Regions from separate parts of the Oxobacter pfennigii genome, predicted to be linked through region 1. Evidence: riboswitches for the same ligand, from Rfam matches in the RefSeq annotation. Region 1 holds a riboswitch; the other holds the start of a gene.

What was found. A riboswitch is a leader RNA that binds a small molecule or an ion and turns the genes downstream of it on or off. The one in region 1 is predicted to bind FMN.
Region 2: linked by a shared signal. The riboswitch ahead of OXPF_RS15120 (ECF transporter S component) and the one ahead of OXPF_RS10750 (class I SAM-dependent methyltransferase) in region 1 are both predicted to bind FMN.

What each region holds. Positions count from the first base shown of each region.
Region 1 covers NZ_LKET01000032.1:117,673-133,463, reverse strand. The annotation lists gene phoU (phosphate signaling complex protein PhoU) at 1-273, shown strand, start outside; gene OXPF_RS10810 (DUF512 domain-containing protein) at 408-1,727, shown strand; gene der (ribosome biogenesis GTPase Der) at 1,780-3,099, shown strand; gene OXPF_RS10800 (NAD(P)H-dependent glycerol-3-phosphate dehydrogenase) at 3,112-4,152, shown strand; gene OXPF_RS10795 (nitroreductase family protein) at 4,199-4,864, shown strand; gene OXPF_RS22475 (hypothetical protein) at 4,939-5,091, shown strand; gene OXPF_RS10790 (VOC family protein) at 5,332-5,712, opposite strand; tRNA gene OXPF_RS10785 (tRNA-Pro) at 5,880-5,955, shown strand; gene OXPF_RS10780 (S1 family peptidase) at 6,116-6,952, shown strand; gene OXPF_RS10775 (class I SAM-dependent methyltransferase) at 7,070-7,864, shown strand; gene OXPF_RS10770 (FtsW/RodA/SpoVE family cell cycle protein) at 7,970-9,271, opposite strand; gene OXPF_RS10765 (PadR family transcriptional regulator) at 9,262-9,600, opposite strand; gene OXPF_RS10760 (anaerobic nitric oxide reductase flavorubredoxin) at 9,924-11,108, shown strand; FMN riboswitch at 11,157-11,271, shown strand; gene OXPF_RS10750 (class I SAM-dependent methyltransferase) at 11,529-12,215, shown strand; FMN riboswitch at 12,343-12,457, shown strand; gene ribD (bifunctional diaminohydroxyphosphoribosylaminopyrimidine deaminase/5-amino-6-(5-phosphoribosylamino)uracil reductase RibD) at 12,608-13,708, shown strand; gene OXPF_RS10735 (riboflavin synthase) at 13,690-14,328, shown strand; gene OXPF_RS10730 (bifunctional 3,4-dihydroxy-2-butanone-4-phosphate synthase/GTP cyclohydrolase II) at 14,340-15,539, shown strand; gene ribH (6,7-dimethyl-8-ribityllumazine synthase) at 15,564-15,791, shown strand, end outside.
Region 2 covers NZ_LKET01000039.1:382,351-387,806, reverse strand. The annotation lists gene rimI (ribosomal protein S18-alanine N-acetyltransferase) at 24-473, opposite strand; gene tsaB (tRNA (adenosine(37)-N6)-threonylcarbamoyltransferase complex dimerization subunit type 1 TsaB) at 478-1,185, opposite strand; gene tsaE (tRNA (adenosine(37)-N6)-threonylcarbamoyltransferase complex ATPase subunit type 1 TsaE) at 1,173-1,646, opposite strand; gene OXPF_RS15120 (ECF transporter S component) at 1,902-2,489, opposite strand; FMN riboswitch at 2,607-2,752, opposite strand; gene OXPF_RS15115 (NUDIX hydrolase) at 2,805-3,467, opposite strand; gene OXPF_RS15110 (hypothetical protein) at 3,885-4,520, shown strand; gene OXPF_RS15105 (flotillin family protein) at 4,539-5,456, shown strand, end outside.

The DNA of each region.
Region 1 (15,791 bases):
GGGATGATAAAGGATTCACTGGATGCATATGTAAGACTGGATACAAAGATGGCGGAGGAAATAGGCAAGAGGGATGATGAAATAGACGGTATATACAAGCAGGTATTCAGGGAGCTCCTTGTAATTATGATGCAGGATCCCAGAACCATCACCCAGGCTACTCAATTTCTCTTTGTATGCAAGTTCTTAGAGAGAATTGCCGACCATACCACTAATATATGCGAGTGGACGGTATATCTTGTAACAGGTGAACACAAGGATTTGAATGACTAATAGAAGGCTAAAAGCCTTCTATTTTTGTATAGCATAAAATAGTCATGGATATTATAAAAATAAATTGAAGTTGATTGAATGCCGTAAAAATGATATCATTCAGAATGGTATAATATACTTAAGGGTGTGAGTATTTGGAAAAGCTTCAAAATATTATAACCTTCATTCGGGATAGCAGTATTGCACAGGAATTGGGCATAGAAGAAGGTGACATGTTATTATCTATAAATGGTCAAGCAGTAAAGGACATAATCGATTATAAATTCCTGATAACAGATGAATACATAGAAGTTCTTATAAAGAAAAAGGATGGAGAAGAGTGGCTGCTAGAAGTTGAGAAAGACTATGATGAAGATTTGGGGTTGGATTTTGAAAATCCCATAATCGACATGGCTAAAAGCTGTTCAAACAAATGTATATTTTGTTTTATTGATCAGCTTCCAAAAGGAATGAGAAAAACTCTATATTTTAAGGATGATGATTCGCGGCTTTCCTTTCTGCAAGGAAATTTCATAACTCTGACCAATTTATCCGATGAGGATATTGAAAGAATAATACAGTATCGGATAAGCCCTTTAAATATTTCCGTCCATACCACAAATCCGGAGCTCAGGGTAAAAATGTTGGGGAACAAATGGGCAGGAAAAATAAAGGAACAGCTTTATAGGCTTACTGAACATGGCATTGATATAAACTGCCAGATAGTCCTTGTAAGGGGAGTAAACGATGGCGAAAATCTGAAAAACTCAATAAAAGAATTATATGGTATGTATCCTAAAATTAAAAATGTGGCCATTGTACCTGTCGGTATTTCAAAATACAGAGAAAATTTATATCCCATAGTGCCCTTTGATAAAGAAAGCTCCCTTGAGGTTTTAAACCTTGTTAAAAAAATGCAGGATAAAATAATTAAAGAAACAGGGGATGTTTTTGTCAGGTGTGCAGATGAGTTTTATATCATGGCGGATATTGAGATACCCGGATCTGAGTTTTACGGTGAATATGAGCAGTTAGAAGACGGCATAGGCATGATTGCCAATTTTAATGAGAATATTAATAGCTTACTGACAGATATTAATATAAAGGAGATGAATAAAGAGATATCCGTAGTTACGGGGGTATCTCCATATAAATATATAAAGGATGCATTTGCCAAAATAGAAGACAAAGTCAAGGGGCTAAAGGTAAATGTACATATGATAAAGAATAATTTTTTCGGCGATAAAATTACAGTGACGGGGCTTTTGACGGGAAGAGATATAATAGAGCAGCTAAAGGGAAAGAACTTAGGTGAAGTTTTGCTATTGCCCTCCAATCTTTTAAAATCAGGAGAGCCAATATTATTGGATGATGTCACCGTAAGCGATATTGAAAAAGAGCTGAACACAAGAATAAAAATATGCAGCTTTGACGGAAGCAGCTTAATTGGGGACATTTCTTCGACCACCTCGTAGCACTCGCAAAAAGAGGAAAAGTATCCCCTAACATTAAAGGAGGCTTTATTTGATGAAACCCATTGTGGCAGTTGTAGGAAGGCCTAATGTAGGCAAGTCTACGCTATTTAACAGACTGACCGGCAAAAGGATTGCCATTGTAGAAGATAAACCCGGAGTAACCAGGGACAGAATATATTCGGAAGCCGAGTGGCTGAATCACAAATTTATAATAATCGATACGGGAGGTATAGAGCCCTACAGTGAGGATATTATACTTTCCCAAATGAGAAGGCAGGCACAGATTGCCATTGAAACAGCTAATGTAATCGTATTCATGACAGACGGCAAAGAGGGCATTACCCATGCTGATCAGGAAGTGGCCGAGATGCTGAGAAAAACCAATAAGCCTGTCGTCCTTGCAGTAAATAAAATTGACGACCCTACGAAATTTAACAACGTCTATGAATTTTTCAACCTAGGAATTGGAGAGCCCATGGGGATTTCTTCATCCTTGGGATTAGGCATGGGAGATTTATTGGATGAGATAGTTGCTCATTTTAAAAATATTGAAGAAGATGAGGAAGAGGATGATGTCACAAAGGTTGCCATAGTGGGTAAACCCAACGTGGGAAAATCTTCCCTTATAAACAAGCTGGTCAAGGAAGAAAGGGTTATCGTAAGCGATATACCCGGCACCACCAGGGACGCCATAGATACTCCCTTTGAATATAAAGGCGATAAATTCATATTGATTGACACAGCAGGTATAAGAAGAAAAAGCAAGGTCAATGAAGAAGTGGAAAGATACAGCGTTATAAGGTCTCTTACTGCCATAGAGAGATCTGATGTGTGCCTAATTATGATTGATGCCAATGAAGGTGTAACTGAACAGGATTCAAAGATTGCCGGTCTTGCTCATGAAGCAGGAAAGGGAATTGTTATAGTAGTTAATAAGTGGGACTTAATCGAGAAAGATGACAAAACCATGAATGAATTCAGAAATAAAATAAGGGCGGATTTAAGCTTTATGACCTATGCTCCTGTGATTTTCATATCTGCCAAAACCGGCCAGAGGGTTGAGAAAGTCATCGAGCTTATAAAATTCACTGCCAATCAGAATGCCATGAGGATTTCAACGGGGGTATTGAATGATATTATATCCGATGCTGTTATGATGAATCAGGCGCCCATGGGGAAAGGGAAGAGGCTTAAAATTTTTTATGCCACTCAAGCTTCGACAAAGCCCCCAACCTTTATTCTATTTGTTAATGACCCTGAGATAATGCATTTTTCCTACGAAAGATATCTGGAAAATCAACTGAGGGAAAGGTTTGGATTAGAAGGCACTCCTGTAAGGTTTATCTACAGAGCCAGAAATGAAGGTGAATAGGAGGTATTGTAAATGAGTAAAGTATCGGTAATCGGTGCCGGAAGCTGGGGCACCGCACTTTCCATCCTTCTTGCAAAGAAGGGCTTAAGAGTATCCATCTGGGACAGGAATGACGGCCTTTTAAATGATATAAAAAAAGCAAGGGAAAATATCAAATATCTTCCGGGTGTAATCATACCACAGAATGTGGAAGTTTATCCGGACATAATTGAATGCATAAAAGATACCGATTTAATTGTTCTGGGAGTACCTTCCCATGCCATAAGGGAGATATGCAAAAATATAAAAGGGAGCTTAAATGATGGTCAAAAAATCGTAAGTATTGCCAAGGGCATTGAGAACGATACATATTTAAGGATGTCTCAAGTTATTGAAGAAGAAACGGGAATTAATGATGTATGCGTACTTTCAGGCCCCAGCCACGCCGAAGAGGTATCAAGGGATATCCCTACAACGGTAGTGGTATCTTCAAGGAAGAGGACTGTTGCCGAATACGTTCAGGATATTTTTATGACACCTAAATTCAGGGTATATACCAACCCGGATATTACAGGAGTGGAATTGGGGGGTGCAATAAAGAACATAATAGCACTGGCAGCCGGCATATCCGACGGATTAGGGTACGGCGACAATACAAAGGCCGCATTGATGACAAGAGGGCTTGCTGAAATGACAAGGTTAGGAGTAGCTATGGGAGCGGACACTTTCACCTTCTCCGGGCTTTCGGGCATAGGGGATTTAATTGTTACCTGCACCAGCATGCACAGCAGAAACAGGCGTGCCGGCATATTGATAGGCCAGGGGAAGAGTGTAAATGAAGCATTAACAGAAGTAAAAATGGTGGTAGAGGGCGTTAAAACCACAAAGGCTGCCTATGAGCTTTCCAAGAGATATCAGGTAGAAATGCCCATTACAGAAAAGCTCTATGAAGTTCTTTTTCAGGACAAAAACCCAAAATATGCAGTAACAGAGCTTATGCTGAGGGAGAAGACCATAGAGCTTCATGAAAATGAAGAAGTCGTCACCCGCGAGCAAAAATCCTGGGAATTGTAATAAAGTGTTAATATATCTATCCAATTAATTAAAGGAGGAAGGTAAAATGGATATTTATGAAGCTATAAATAACCGTCACTCTGTGCGAAGCTACTTAGACAAAAGAATCCCCGATGAAATAGTTGCAGAGCTTCTTTTAGAGATTAAAAAATGCAATGAAGAAAGCGGCTTAAACCTGCAGCTTGTAACAAATGAACCAAAAGCCTTCAGCGGAGTATTGGCCCATTACGGGAAATTCGTAAATGTTAAAAATTATATAGCTTTAGTGGGCAAAAAGGATAAAGACTTGGATGAGAAATTGGGATATTACGGAGAAAGAATAGTCTTAAAATCTTTTATGATGGGACTTGATACCTGCTGGGTAGGAGCCACATACAGTAAAAGCAAATGTGCATGTGAAGTTAACCCGGGAGAAATCTTACGCGGTGTAATTTCTATAGGCTACGGCGAAAATAAAGGCAAGCCCCATAAGAATAAACCATTAGAAAAGCTTTGCAAAGTTGAGGGTCCTATGCCTGATTGGTTTTTATCCGGTATGAAGGCAGCAATGCTGGCGCCTACAGCTGTAAACCAGCAAAAATTTTTATTTACACTTAAAGGCAATACCATAAAAGCAGAAGAAACTGGGGGCTTTTACTCTAAAATGGATTTGGGTATTGTAAAGTATCATTTTGAAATTGGCGCCGGAATGGACAATTGCAAGTGGATATAATTTACATAATCTTAACAAGAACATAATTAGATTTTATATTGACACCTGTATTATTTAATATGAGGTGTGTTGATATGAAATCTTTTTTTTATAAATTGCTTTTATTTCTTCGCAAGATGCTTGTAGAGAGCAAAGGAATTTCAATAAGTGAAAATGAAATTAAAACCGGAAAACCGATTTTGGATAAAATAATCAGTGAATATGTGGAAGAAAGTAGGCCTTATTGATTAAATCATTAAGACCTTGTTATTTTTCTCGAACTTCTCGTTCCAGCCAATTGTCTAAATCTCATTTCGTGAAGGCAAATCACTTTCTAGTTTTTTATAAGCAAAGCCTTTGTTAAATTCTAAAGCTTTACTTTCATCAATATTGTATATTTCATCATTTCGAAGTATTATATTTACATCTTTTGGCGAGGTATCAGCCTCCTATAAATTTAATCTGATTATAAGTATTCTTAACTTGAATCATGGCATGTTATCTTTGGCGCAGAGGCAAAATGGATGTCCGGCAGGATCTATCATAGTCACAAATTCATTGCCTCCAAACTGAGACAATGCTTTAGTTGCACCAAGGGACAATGCATATTCAACTGCTGAAACCACATCCGGAACCTGGAAATCAAAATGCATCTGTTTTTGCTGTCTATCGTTTTCCTCAGGCCATATGGGAGGGCTGTAGGATTCTTCTTCTATAAACAGAAATATGATTCCACTACTGCTGCATAGTGCAGGACGGCCGAACATTGTGCGCTTTTCCCAGCCAAGCAATTTATAGTAGAATTCACATAACTTTTCTTGGTCATCACAATCAATCATTATGTTGCCCAAGCATATATCATCAATCATAGAATTCCTCCTAACTTATTATTTATCAACGTACTTTAAGTATATCATAAAAGCATGGAAATAAGTGCCTGCGCTATTATTTTTAAAAAGCCTTATAATATATCTAGAAAATCACTTGATTTATTGCATTTGCTGAATTATAATAATAAATGTTCTCGAAAAAATATCTGGGTGTGGCGCAGATGGTAGCGCGCCAGAATGGGGTTCTGGAGGTCGCAAGTTCAAATCTTGTCACCCAGACCAGAAAGACATAGCTTTCCGTCAAGGGGAAGTTATGTCTTTCTTAATTTCAGAAAACATGGTATTATAACCTCAAAACCGCTTAATACCTGGCAAAAGGCAAGCTGCTGATTATTTATATAATGAGGATAATATGCAATGCAAGGAGGGAGCGAAAGTAGCTGTGGAAAAAAGATTATCAAGGAAAAGCAAAAAGACAATAAGCATTGTAATTAGTGCTGTTGTATGTATCTCCATTATAGGAAGTTCTTTTTTTTATGATTACATATGTCGTACCAGAAAGAATGTAGATTTCCAAGAAATAATTAATCATGAGGTGAAATCCTCAACTTTGTATATTATTAGTGAAACTGCAACAATATCAGGAAACGACGAATCATTTAGCTATGGCGCTGGATTTGGTGGCGTGGTTTTTTCTGAGGCCGATGGAGTATATTATGCCCTTACGGCTCTGCACGCCGTAGACAACAATCCAACACACTTATATGTTCTCTCTTATGATGATTTAACATATAATGAACGCATTGCACAGCAAGAACAACATATAGGGTTAAGAGACTATTATAAGACTTTACCTATAGCAGAAGTGGTTTATTCTGATGAGGAGTATGATCTTGCTATCCTTAAATTTAGTTGCAGTGATTCTTTTGGAATATTAAATATTGCCTCAAACACCCCGGCTTTTAAAGATCAAGTTGCGATTATTAGCAGTCCATTAAATGAAGGGAGAAATGAAATCACTTATGGTTCGATTATTTCAAAAAAACCAGTCAAATTTGGCGATACAAACGGAGAGAATCAGCGATTAGTAATCAAAACATCCGCCTATGATAATTTCGGTAGTAGTGGAAGTGTTTTATTAAATAAACAATCAGAAATAGCGGGGATTGTTTTAGGCGGTGGCCGTGATATCTTTGATAATTTCAGATATTCTTTGGTAATGCCCGCAAATGAGATAAATGATTTCATAACAACATGGTATTCAAGTAAAAAGCAATAGCTGTCTATGATGGATTAACTACAAAAATCTTTTCATATTATATGGTATAATTCAATTAGCCAATAACAGAAATTGAACGCATTATTCAGAGAATTAAAAGGGAGTGTGCTTACTTAAATGGATATCCGAATAAATGCCGATAGATTTAACGGTTTCGCAGAAACTTATAAAAGCGCACGACCAGCAATGCCATTTTATCCCGTAAAGACAATTATTCGCTATTTAGGGAATACACCGGACCGGATTGTGGATTTAGGATGCGGAACAGGACTATCGACTGTTGTTTGGAGTGACTACTGCAGTCAAATAATCGGCGTTGAACCAAGTACAGATATGATTACCGTTGCCAAAAGAAAGGCAAATAATAAGATTAGCTTTATTAATGCATTTAGCCATGATACCGGAATTGAAAGTGATTCTTCAGATGTGGTTATTTGTTCTCAATCATTTCATTGGATGGAGCCAATAGCAACTTTAACAGAAGTAAACAGAATTTTAAAAGCCGGAGGTGTTTTTGCTACTGTTGATTGTGATTGGCCGCCTGTTTCAATTTGGCAGGCTGATCAAGCATATGACATCCTTTATAAAAAGGTGAGAGAGTTAGAAGAAAAGTTACCTGATGTAAAAGATACATTTATTCGTTACAATAAAGAAGAACATTTATCCAACATAAAAAACAGTTGTTATTTTCGGTATGCAAGAGAAATTGTTTTTTCCAACACAGAACTATGTACGTCGGAACGCTTTATCAATATAATCATCAGCCAGGGTAGCTTACAAGCTATTATTACAAAATACCCAGAATTATTATTAGACGATATTGTCGCTTTCAAGAATAAAATCATCAGGCTTTTTCAAGATGAAATGTTTGAAATCGACTTTTCGTATCGTATGCGCTTAGCTGTGAAATAATTTTCCATGGAAAGCCTTAAAGTACAACTCTTTAAGGCTTTTTTAATGTTATAATAACACTTTTGTTTTTTCACTCCTGATAATCTGATGACAACCTCACATTTTTTATGCATAAAATGCAATTTCTCTTATATTTCTTCGTCTGTATATGCCTAATATCAGTCCTATCACAATCATATTAATAATAAATTGAGTTCCCCCATAGCTTATAAAGGGTAATCCGGTTCCGCCTAAAGGTGCTAATCCTAAAACCATTAGAATATTCCATAAAAATTGTATGGAAAAAACTGCTGCAAAACCACTTAATAATAGTTTGCCGTAATTATTTTTTACTAAACCAACTAATCCGGCTATACGGACTATAAAGGAGATAAACAGTGCTATCAATATGAGTCCTGCAATCCATCCAAAAGTATATACTACATAAGCAAATATAAAATCGGTATGGACTTCCGGTATAACTCCCGGTTTAAATGTAAACCCCTGCCCTAATAAACCTGCAGAATGAAGTACCTTACTTAATTGAATATTGATATATCCGCTTCCAGAAGGGTCTTTGTTCGGATTGAGAAAGATAAAAAACCGTTTTACTCTATATGGCCTGCTGAATATCTGAAATAAAAATATTATAATTTCAGAGCCTATTATACCAAGAATATATTTTAGCTTTGCACCGGACATGATTGCGAGAACTAAAAATGCGGTTGAATATATTAGTATGCTGTCAAGTGAGGGCACTGCCAACATAAGAATAATTGGAAATATGAGCAGCCCCAGGCTGTATAGAATATTTTTGGGTTGATTCCAGTTCCAGTTATCCATTATACCTGACAGTGCAATAACATAAAATAAGAGACATGCTTCTACAGGAATAACAAAAGGACCTATTGAAAACCGTAATAATCCATTTACGGGACGACCAAATAAAATTGAGTATATTATAAATATTGAAGTTATTATATATATGTATTTGGAATATGGTTTTATCTTCTTGTAATCAAAAAAGTACAGACCTACCGCAGCAGCTATTCCTAAAATACTAAATGACAAACTTCTAATAAGTATTGAAGAAGGGTTATAGTAGGATGCACCTTGTGTTGCTATCAAGTAATTAGTTATTATCCCGAAACTTGCAAGCATGAATGTCAGGGCCAATATGCCCCATTCCGGTTTAGACTTGTGAACTTTATTCAATTGATTTCCGACTGTTATAGCGTCACCCATTTGGGCAACTGCTTTATTTATTGAATCAGTTTCGGTAAAACCCTCATTTAAATATTCTTCTGCCAACTCTGTAATGTGGCTTTGTATTTCTAGGCTTATTTCTTTATGAATTTCTTTAAAGCGTACTTGTGAACACACATCGTTTATATATTCCCGGGCTTTATTATTACTACCTAATTCCATACGATCTCCTCCAATAAAACCTTATCTACCGCGCTCTTAAAAGTGAACCATTCCTCTTGCTTTTCCTTAACCTGCAATTTCCCGGCATCCGTAATTTTATAATACTTCCTTTTACGGCTCTCAACTTCATCCCAATAAGATAAGACAAAACCTTCTGCCTCAAGGGAATGTAAAATCGGATAAAGTGTTCCTTCCTTGAAGTTAAAAACACCATCTGACTTCTTATCTATTTCTTTTATAATCTCATAACCGTACATTGGCTTACGGTCAAGTAAAGTTAAGATAAGGATTACAGTGCTTCCCTTAAGCAACTCTTTGTTAACCTTCATAAGTACCACCTCAAATCTATATATTGAATTACTATGCATAGCATATCTATGTATTACTATAGAACTATTCTATTTTAATGTCAATAATGGTTATTAAAATATATAGCGAGATTATTGTCTGTTTTTTCTTTAGCTTGACTTATGGCTTACCATAATATAACATTTTGATATTGAGGTATCTCAAAATCATAAATACATGAATTAAGGCAGGCAATTTGAGAACTTGAAAATTGCCCCGAAAGCCAGACTTTTTCAACTTACAGACTACAACATGAATTTACTGTTTTTGTGTTATACTAAATATAAAAAATGGAGGGATAACAATGGGAAAAGCACTGACTTCTAAAGTTACATGGGTTGGCAAGGTAGATTGGGAATTAAAGAAGTTTCATGGGGACGAATATTCGACATGGAAAGGCTCATCGTATAACTCCTATCTTATAAAGGACGTGAAAAATGTACTGATTGAAACGGTCTGGAAGCCTTTTGACAAGGAGTTTGTCAGCAATCTGCAGAATGAAATCGATTTGAAAGAGATCGACTACATTATTGCAAACCATGCGGAGAGCGATCACAGCGGCGCGCTGCCGGAGCTTATGCGCTATATTCCCGATACGCCCATCTACTGCACGGCCAACGCCGTTAAATCGCTTAAAGGGCATTATCACCATGACTGGAATTTTATCACGGTAAAGACAGGGGATACACTTGAGCTGGGCAGTACAAAGCTGATTTTTGTGGAAGCGCCAATGCTGCATTGGCCGGACAGTATGTTCTGTTATCTTACGGGTGAGAATATACTGTTCTCCAATGATGCCTTCGGACAGCATTACGCCACCGAATCCTTGTACAATGACACGGTGGATACTGCCGAGCTTTACACCGAGGCCATAAAGTATTACGCCAATATACTGAATCCGTTTTCACCGCTGGTTATAAAAAAGATCAATGAGGTGTTAGGCTTAGGGCTGCCGGTGGATATGATCTGCCCAAGCCACGGAGTTATATGGAAGGAAGAGCCTGCGCAGATTATCCAAGCGTATCTGAAATGGGCGGCTTCTTACCAAGAGAATCAAATCAGCATCGTCTACGATACCATGTGGGGCGCAACGCGACGCATGGCAGAGGCCATTGCTGCGGGCATACGCAGTCAGGATATGAGTGTGACGGTGAAGCTTTTTAATGCGGCAAAAGAGGACAAGAATGATATTATCACGGAGATATTCCGCTCAAAAACGGTTCTCATCGGTTCGTCCACCATCAACCGCGGCATCCTGCATTCCATAGGAGGCCTGCTGGAGATGATAAAGGGACTCAAGTTTACAGGAAAGAGCGCGGCGGCATTCGGCAGCTATGGGTGGAGCGGAGAGTCTGTGGGACATATTTCTAAAGCGCTTGCGGACTCCGGTTTCCGTGTGCTTGACGACGGGATTAAAACTCTTTGGGTACCGGATGAAGCTGCCTTGTCCCAATGTGAAGCCTATGGGAAAACCATAGCGGAGGCTTGAATTTAGTTTACAAAAACAAAATAAGCAGTATAATAAGATTCAATTGAATGATATCTTCAGGGCAGGGTTAAATTCCCTACCGGTGGTAAAGCCCACTAGCCGCAAGGCATGATTCGGTGTAACTCCGAAGCCGACAGCATAGTCTGGATGAAAGAAGATAAAGGCCTCAGTGTTTCTGTGTGTATGTGAATCTGCTCTGGAATAATGTTTTATTCCAGAGCTTTTTATTGTAATATAATTGCTTACTATCGACTTGGGATGTCTTATATACCCTGAACGAGATATTATCTCGTTTAGCTTTTTGTTGCTCACCGGAAACCACTTGTTAAGCAAGTGAAAGAAGAGAGACTTAAAGAGGAAGATAAGTTTTTTCTATCGGGAAAAATGGTACAATATTATAAGAGGTTTATGGAGGTACTTATGTCAAAAATAGATAACGGTCTTACAGCATGGGAAACCAATGCAACTTTTTGGGACGAGAGAATGGGGGATGACTCTAATGATTTTCATCGTAATTTGGTCAGACCTTATACAGAAGAGCTGCTTGATATTTGCCAGGGGGAGCTGGTATTGGACATTGCCTGTGGAAACGGGAATTTTTCCGAAAGGTTGGCTGAATGCGGTGCGAAAGTGGTTGCCTTTGACTATAGCGCCAAAATGATTGAGCTGGCGAAAAAACGCCGGGCAGATGTGCTGGATAGGGTGAATTTTTATGTATGTGACGCAACTAATTATGATGAACTTTTAGCACTCGGGCAAGATAAACTTTTTGATAAGGCTGTTGCGAACATGGCAATTATGGATATTTCAGATATTAATCCACTATTTAAAGCAGTACATTTGATGATGAGAACCGGAGGCTCATTTGTTTTTGCAACGCACCATCCCTGTTTTACCTACCCAAATAATAATTACTTCACAAGTCAAATATATCAGGGAGAGGCAATTGCAGGGCAACCAGTCTTACAGAATTATTACCACCGTTCTATTCAGGAAATACTGAACACCGCATTTTTATATAATTTTGTTTTAAGCGGATTTTACGAAGTTCCTTTTCCCGGGCAAGAAATACCTATTATCATGATTGTGAGGTTAGACAAAAAATAAGCAATTTCATGAATTGGAAAATTTCATTTCACTTACCGGTCGGTATAGTTTAATCAAACCGTAGAAATATCTTTCCATCATTAACCTTGACAAAAACAAAATAAGCAGTATAATAAAAGCAATTGAATAATATCTTCAGGGCAGGGTTAAATTCCCTACCGGTGGTAAAGCCCACGAGCCGTAAGGCATGATTCGGTGCAACTCCGAAGCCGACAGTATAGTCTGGATGAAAGAAGATGAAAGCCGCAGTGTTTCTGTGTGTATGTGAATCTGCTCTGGAATAATGTTTTATTCCGGAGTTTTTTATTTGTAATATATGCTGCTTACTCACACTTGCGACGCCTTATATGCCCTGAACGGTTTTGTTCAGGGCATTTTTTAGGAGGTGCTGCATGACTGATATAGAATATATGAAGCTTGCTATAAAGCTTGCAAAGAAGGGCTGCGGATGGGTAAATCCCAATCCCATGGTGGGCGCGGTTATTGTAAAAGACGGTAATGTCATTGGAAAGGGTTATCATCAGAAATACGGAGAGCTCCATGCTGAACGGAATGCCTTCGCAAGCTGCAAAACATCTCCGTCAGGCGCAACCATTTATGTGACACTGGAGCCTTGCTGTCATTATGGCAAAACACCGCCTTGTACCGATGCTATCCTAAATAGCGGTATCCGTCGTGTAGTAATTGGCTCTTGTGACCCTAATCCTTTGGTGGCAGGTAAAGGCATTAAGCTGTTACGTTCCCGGGGAATTGAAGTAACAGAGGGTATTCTAAAGGACGAATGTGATACGCTCAACGAGAGCTTCTTTCACTATATCCAGAGCAAAACGCCCTACGTGATAATGAAGTACGCCATGACCCTGGACGGAAAAATTGCAACACGTACCGGCAAGTCTCAATGGATTACCGGCGAAAGGGCGCGGCAGCGCGTTCATGAGGACCGGCACCGCTATTCTGCCATAATGGTGGGAATCGGCACTGTCCTTTTAGATGATCCAATGCTGACCTGCCGGCTTGATAACAACAGAAATCCCCTGCGTATTGTGTGCGATACCAGACTCAGAATGCCGCTAGCTTCAAGGCTTGTTACTTCGGCAAAGAGTATCGGTACGCTTATTGCTACGGCGGTGCCGGATCAAGAAAAACACCAGCCTTACTTAGAAGCAGGCTGCGATATTATGGTACTCCCTTTAAAAGACGGGCATATTGACCTTAATTGCTTGATGATAAGGCTGGGTGAGAGAAAAATTGACAGCATTCTTTTAGAAGGCGGCAGTACGCTGAACTGGTCTGCGCTTAAAAGCGGAATCGTCAACAAGGTACAGGCATATATTGCCCCTAAAATGTTTGGGGGAAGCGGACAAACCCCGGTATCAGGCTTGGGAGTGGATTGCCCTGATGAGGCTTTCAAATTGAGCAAACCAACTGTTATACGGGTAGGCGAGGATATTTTATTGGAAAGCGAGGTGATAGGGTGTTCACAGGAATCATAGAAGAAATCGGAAAAATGGAAAGTATACGAAAAGGTGCTCAGTCTTTTGTTATCTCAGTTCAGGCAAAGAAAATAATGGAGGATGTCCGCATTGGAGACAGTATCGCTGTCAACGGTGTCTGCCTCACAGTCACATCCTTTTCTCCAAGGGGCTTTACTGCCGACGTGATGCACGAAACCTTAAACCGTTCTTCTCTCGGAAACTTGCGCAGGGGAAGTTTGGTCAATCTGGAACGGGCCATGTCCATAAACGGCAGATTCGGCGGGCATATTGTCACAGGTCATATCGATGGTACCGGAACGGTTTCTGCCATTGAGAAAGATGATATCGCTATTTTGTACACTATAAAAACCAGCTCCAAAATTCTGCGGTATATAATTGAAAAAGGTTCGATTGCTATCGATGGAATCAGCCTGACGGTGGCTAAAGTATATAAGGACAGTTTCAGTGTTTCTGTCATACCACATACGGCGGTAATGACAATTTTATCCGATAAGCATATTGGAGATACAGTCAATCTGGAGAACGACTGTATTGGCAAATACGTTGAACGGCTGATGGAAGCCCAGCCGTTAAAAAACAATATTACAGCTGACTTTCTTGCGAAATGCGGCTTTTAGGAGGAATCAAAATGTTTCAATTTAACACCATAGAGGAAGCACTGGAAGATCTTCGTCAAGGGAAAATCATCCTGGTTACAGACGATGAAGACAGGGAAAACGAAGGAGATTTTATTTGCGCCGCCCAGTTTGCCACTACTGAAAATGTGAATTTTATGGCCGTACATGGCAAGGGTCTTATTTGTATGCCAATGAGCACAGAGCTTTGTAAAAAGTTGAAATTTCCTCAGATGGTCTCTGATAACAGTGACAATCATGAAACGGCATTTACTGTTTCTATAGATCATGCTAACACTACTACTGGTATTTCGGCGGCAGAGCGCAGCCTCACCGCTATGAAATGCGTGGAAGGCGATGCAAAACCCGAGGATTTCCGTCGCCCCGGTCACATGTTCCCTTTGATGGCAAAGAAAAACGGAGTGTTGGAGAGAAACGGACATACCGAGGCCACAGTGGATCTGATGAGACTGGCCGGCTTAAAGGAATGCGGTCTGTGCTGCGAGATCATGGGGGAGGACGGAACCATGATGCGTACACCAGAATTAATAGCACTGGCGCAGCAATGGAATATGAAATTTATTACAATTAAAGCCTTACAGGAATACAGGAAAAGAAATGGCAAGCTAGTAGAGCAGATTACCTGTGCCGATCTTCCGACGAAATACGGTGATTTCAAGGTTTATGGATACATCAGTAAGCTCAATGGCGAGCATCATGTGGCGTTGGTCAAAGGTGAGATCGGCGACGGTCAAAATCTTTTGTGCCGCGTTCATTCCGAGTGCCTTACCGGTGATGCTTTCGGCTCCGTCCGCTGTGACTGCGGTCAGCAGTTCGCGGCAGCAATGACACAAATTGAGGATGAAGGTCGGGGGGTCTTACTGTATATGCGCCAGGAAGGCCGCGGTATTGGATTGATTAATAAATTGCGTGCCTATAAGCTTCAGGATCAGGGAATGGATACTTTGGAGGCTAATCTTGCCCTTGGTTTTGAGGGAGATATGAGGGAGTACTTTATCGGTGCTCAGATTCTGCGTGATCTTGGAGTAAAAACATTGCGCCTGCTCACCAACAACCCGGATAAAATCTATCAGCTTTCAGGTTTTGGCATGGAGATTACAGAGAGGATTCCCATACAGATGGATGCTACTACACAGGATCTATTTTATCTTAAGACCAAGCAGGAAAAAATGGGCCATATTTTGGACTATTAATATAAAATTGGAGGAGATGTTGAAATGAGAACCTTTGAAGGAAAACTCGTATCCAGGAATATTAAAATCGGCATTGTTGCCGCACGTTTCAATGAATTTATAACAGCTAAACTGATAAGCGGTGCCTTAGACGGACTGAAGCGCCATGAGGTCAATGAGAACAGCATAGACATTGCGTGGGTTCCCGGAGCCTTTGAAATTCCGCTGATCGCATCTAAAATGGCGAAAAGCGGGAAATACGACGCTGTTATA
Region 2 (5,456 bases), on a different contig from region 1:
ATTCTGAATATGTCTGAAAAAATTTACACATTGTTTTTCCACATGATGATGGCGTCCTCATTGTTGTCTTCGTAGTATTTAGGGCGAATGCCGACGGATACAAAGCCGTATTTTTCATAAAGCCTTTGGGCTATGTAATTTGTCCTTCTAACCTCCAATGTCATGGCTATGATATTTTCTTGTTTTGCCATTTCAATCATTGCCTTTAAGATAAGGTTTCCTATTCCTTTACCCCTGTAATCGGGGTGTACTGCTATGTTGGTTATGTGGCTTTCATCCAATATAATCCACATGCCTCCGTAGCCTATTACTTTATCCGTGTCCTTTGCCACTACATATCTTGCGGCTCTGTTGTTTTGCACTTCAGTTATGAAGGATTCAGCCGACCAGGGTACGGCAAAGGAGAGGTTTTCTATCACCATAATCTCCGGTATGTCATCTATATCCATTCTGCATAATTTTATATCCCCCATGACTTTATTCTCCTCTGCTGGCTTTGTCATATTCCCTTTCGGCCTGGGATTGTCTTAAATAAAAGGGGGCAAAAGTTATATAATCATCGGTATCGTTATTATTAAGCCGCTTTAATGCAAGGGCTGCAATGGAGGATGCTTTTTGCATATTAAGGTGAGGGGGAGCAAATACTGGCTTTTCCCTTAATTCCAGTTGTATTTTTTCTTTGTGCACAAAGATACCGTCACCTAAAAATATTATTTTTTCATGGTATTCTTTAAGCATCGAAAAAAGCTCATCCATATGTATGGCCATATAGTCACTTAATTTTTTAAATTCATCACCTTCCCATTTGTAGATACAGGTGTATACGTTATCCCTTAGGGCATCCATTATAGGGCATATTATTCCCTTTGAGTGGGGAAGATTGTACACAAGAGCATCGAGAGTAGGTATGGCGATCAATGGCTTATTTGCACCCTGGCATAATCCCTTTACCGTTGCAGCGCCGATTCTCAATCCCGTAAAGGAGCCGGGACCTGAGGCACAGGCAATTGCATCCATATCTTTTATGTCCAATTCGATAGATTTTAATAAATCGTCTATCATGGGCATTATTATGGTGGAATGCTGTTTTTTGTAATTGTAGGTTATCTCTCCTATGAGTTTATTTTCGTCGGCTACCGCGACGGATGCCACCATGGATGAGGTATCTATGGCTAGAACTCGCATTTTTCAATCATCTCCCATATAAGTCCCTGGTATTTCTCGCCGTTGACTTTGATTTGGATTTTTCGATAGTCTTCGCCTACTTCCATATCTTTTGATATGTCTACCCATATGTTTTCCTTTGGCAAAATTTCTTCTATTATATTAGCCCATTCTATAACGCTGACGCCTTGGCCATATATGTATTCATCGAAACCTATTTCATGCATTTCGTCGGTGTCGTTTATTCTGTATACATCGAAATGATACAAGGGAAGCCTTCCATTATATTCGTTTACGATAGTAAAGGTGGGGCTTGTTATATAATCATCTATATTAAGCCCCTTTGCAAGGCCTTTGACGAATTTAGTTTTTCCAGCGCCTAAATCGCCTGTCAGGCAGATTACATAGCCTTTATTGGCTATAGAGCCCAAGTATTCCCCAACTTTTTCGGTATCATTGGGGCTATATGATTCAAACAACATATTATCACTACCCTTTCGAAGGTATTTGATTACAAAAAGCTTGCCGCTTCCTTGTAATCAGATATCTGCATATGCCAGATGAAATTGTAAGCTGTTAGAGAACACTCCTCGTGCAGGTTACGCTCTTATCAGCAATACTAGTTTCTAATCCGAGGAGTGTCCACAGCTTATATTTTATCCAAATTTCCATTCTAATTATATATGTAGTGGTAAAAATGGGCAAGAAATAACCGTCGGTTTGGCCGACGGCTTGCTTTACCTATGAAGGATGGGGGATAAGCTCTTGTATGATAAAAATCCGAGAAGTGCAACTATGATGCCTTTTAAGATATTAAAGGGCACTATACTCAATGCGACAAAGGTGTTTAAATCTTTTATTGCAGGATTGATTTTGGCACCGGCGTCAACTATTGCCGGAATGGGAAAGCCTAAGACTTTTTCGTATAAGGGCAGGAATATAAACAAATTGCACACGGCAGCTACCGCCGCCATAGCAACAACACCTGCTATCAGTCCGTATAATGCGTGAGCTCTGTCCTTTTTAATCTTATACACCATGCCTGCGGCAAATACAAAGGCAGCACCTACGACGAAGTTTGCAATTTCACCTATGCCTGCAGTAGTATTCTTAAGAAGAACATGAAGTATGTTCTTTACTGCTTCGATTATAACGCCGGCTAAAGGCCCTAAGGCGAAGCTTCCTAAAAGTGCGGGAAAATCGCTTATATCCACCTTTAAAAATTCGGGGAAAAAGGGAAGCGGAAATTCAATCAGCATAAGTATAAATGCTGCTGCCGATAAAACAGAAATTTTTACCAGCTTATTAAGTCTTTGATCTCTCATAATAAACCCTCCAGAATAAATATTACTGTCTAGCCCTAATCTTCGGTGGGTCATAAGAAAAAAATCCTGAAAAATAAAAAGCTCCTGAAGAACTTCAGGAGAAAAATACAAGGTAAACACAACCTTCTTTCATCCAGACTTTACTGTCGGCTCCGGAATTAAACCGGATCTGCTTAATTAAAAGCTCGCGGGCTGTACCGCCGGTCGGGAAATGCAAAATAATACGTAAGTATTCAATTGCTCACCCTGCCCTGAAGATTCATTGGCTATTCAGTTCGAATATTATTATAGCATATATTTTTTCCCTTTGCTAGACTATCGCTTCAGCTTTTTTACAACTTCATATACAAGCCTTGCGGTCATTCCCCATATCATTTCATTTTTGTATCTATATATGAGGATTTCGTAATTTCTTCTGCCCCAGGACTTGTAGTAAAGCTCCGGCAGGCCTAATTCTTCTGCCGGAAGAAGAGTCACTTTTCTGCCTTCCTCATCCATGTAGGAAGATTCTATCATAACGCGGGTATTATATTTCTCCGGCTGGCTGTTTTCAAAATGGGATACAGGAACGGTAAATGCGTACTCCACCTCATTTTTGTTGATTATTAATTCATCAGTGCCCCCTATGTCCACTAGACTCACAAAAGAATCAATGGTAATGCCCATAGGAGCAACCATTGTATCAAGGCGTCCAATTATCTTTATCTTATCCTTGGGAATGCCCATCTCCTCATAGGTTTCGCGTATAGCTGTTGCTTCAAGGCTTTCATCCTCTGTCGGGTCGTACATTCCCCCCGGAAAGGACACCTCGCCGCCCTGTCTTATATTAAAATTTCTCATCTGAAATAATAGATGATATTCCCCACCTATAAAAACCAAAGGTATCAATACAACGGAATTATGGTACAGCTCTTTATCCAGTATGCCCGGAATTTCAGTAAGATTCTTTATCATATCATCCAGCCCTTTTTTGTCCATTCCCTTCCCCCCTTCTACACTATTATAACAATAGGGGACGGTTCACTCCACTTTTTCTTTTAACAACAGCAGTAACAACAGGGACGGTTCATAACAACAGGGACGGTTCATTCTATTTTTTCTTTGACAAAATACGGTTCATAACAACAGGGACGGTTCATTCTATTTTTTCTTTGACAAAATACGGGACGGCTCATCCTACTTTCTCTTTAAAATATTTATATCAAGTAGACGTGGGCAAATCTGCTTTTAAATTGTGCTGATTTTGTGGACTGGACTCACCTTTTATGATTATAATTAAATAGGGGCCTGCACAAAACCATATTTAAGATCATTTTCTTTAATACCTTCTATCATAATAAATATGTTCGCTTTCTTAGCATAATAAATTAGCTGCTTCTTTTAAGGGGGGATATTATGGTTGAATGGTGGAATAGTATACCGGGTGATCAAAGAGTATATTGGTATATAGGGATTCCTTTTACTACTCTCTTTATAATTCAAACCCTCCTGCCATTTTTAGGACTTGGTGACCACGGAGATTTTGGCGATTCAAATGAGAATTTGGGAGATATCCATGAATATCTGGATTCAGACGGCTTCCAGGACTATACCTTCGATGATGTCTCTTCTCCCTTTAGACTTCTCACCATGCGAAATTTCATTGTTTTCTTTACCGTATTTTCATGGACCGGCATTGTACTTGACAAATTTAATATGAATAAAATACTTGAAGTCCTGCTTTCCTGTGGCGCAGGTTTTATAGTCAGCCTGATTATAAGCAGCCTGTTTTATTTCATCGCCAATTTGACGGAATACGGCGGAATGGACCTTAAAAATGCAATAAATGCAAAGGGAGAAGTGTATCTCACCATTCCAGGGGCAAAGGATGGCGTGGGAAAGGTTACGGTGATAGTGCAGGGTACATCCCGGGAATTAGATGCAATGACCAATGGGAAAACTATTCCTACTGGAGAAAGAGTTAAGGTTATAGGCGTAATCGACAATCAAATTTTATTGGTTGAAAATTTGGTTGAAGATCATATCGATTAATTAAAAGGGGGTCAGTTTATGTATGAGATAATTTTATACACTGTCATAGCAGTGGCAATACTATCAACCGTTATTATGCTGTTTTTAAGATTTAAAAGATGTCCGTCCGATAAGGTACTCGTTGTTTATGGTAAGATAGGAAGAAGCGGAGACGGCACGGCAAGGTCTGCAAAATGCATCCATGGAGGAGCTGCCTTTGTATGGCCTGTTATACAGAATTATGAATTTTTAGATTTGACTCCGATTTCGATCGAAGTAAATTTGACCAAGGCATTGAGCAAACAGAACATAAGGGTGGATGTACCTTCCAGATTTACCGTAGGTATTTCCACGGAACCCGAGGTTATGCCAAATGCGGCGGAAAGAATCTTGGGGCTGCAGCTTAAGGATATACAGGAACTGGCAAAGGATATTATATTTGGCCAGCTAAGGCTTGTAATTGCCACCATGGATATTGAGGAAATAAATTCAGACAGAGATAAATTTTTAGCCAATGTATCCAAAAACGTGGAGGCTGAACTTAAAAAGATTGGTTTAAAGCTTATAAACGTTAACGTTACAGACATAAAGGATGAATCCGGTTATATTGAAGCCCTGGGTAAAGAAGCCGCATCCAAGGCTATTAACGATGCCAAAAAGAGCGTTGCTGAAAAAGACCGCGACGGTTCCATAGGTGAGGCAAATGCCCAAATGGACCAGAGAATACAGGTATCGGAGGCAAACTCCAAAGCTGTTGAGGGTGAAAACCTGGCCAGGATAACCATTGCAAATTCCGAGGCAGAAAAAAGGGAAAAGGAAGCTGAAGCCAACAGGAGAGCGGTTGCAGCTGAGAAGGTACAGTCTGCAAAGGCCCTGGAAGAAGCATATTCCGCAGAGCAAAGTGCGGAAATGGCCCGTGCCGAAAGGGAAAGGGCCACAAAGACGGCAGACGTCATA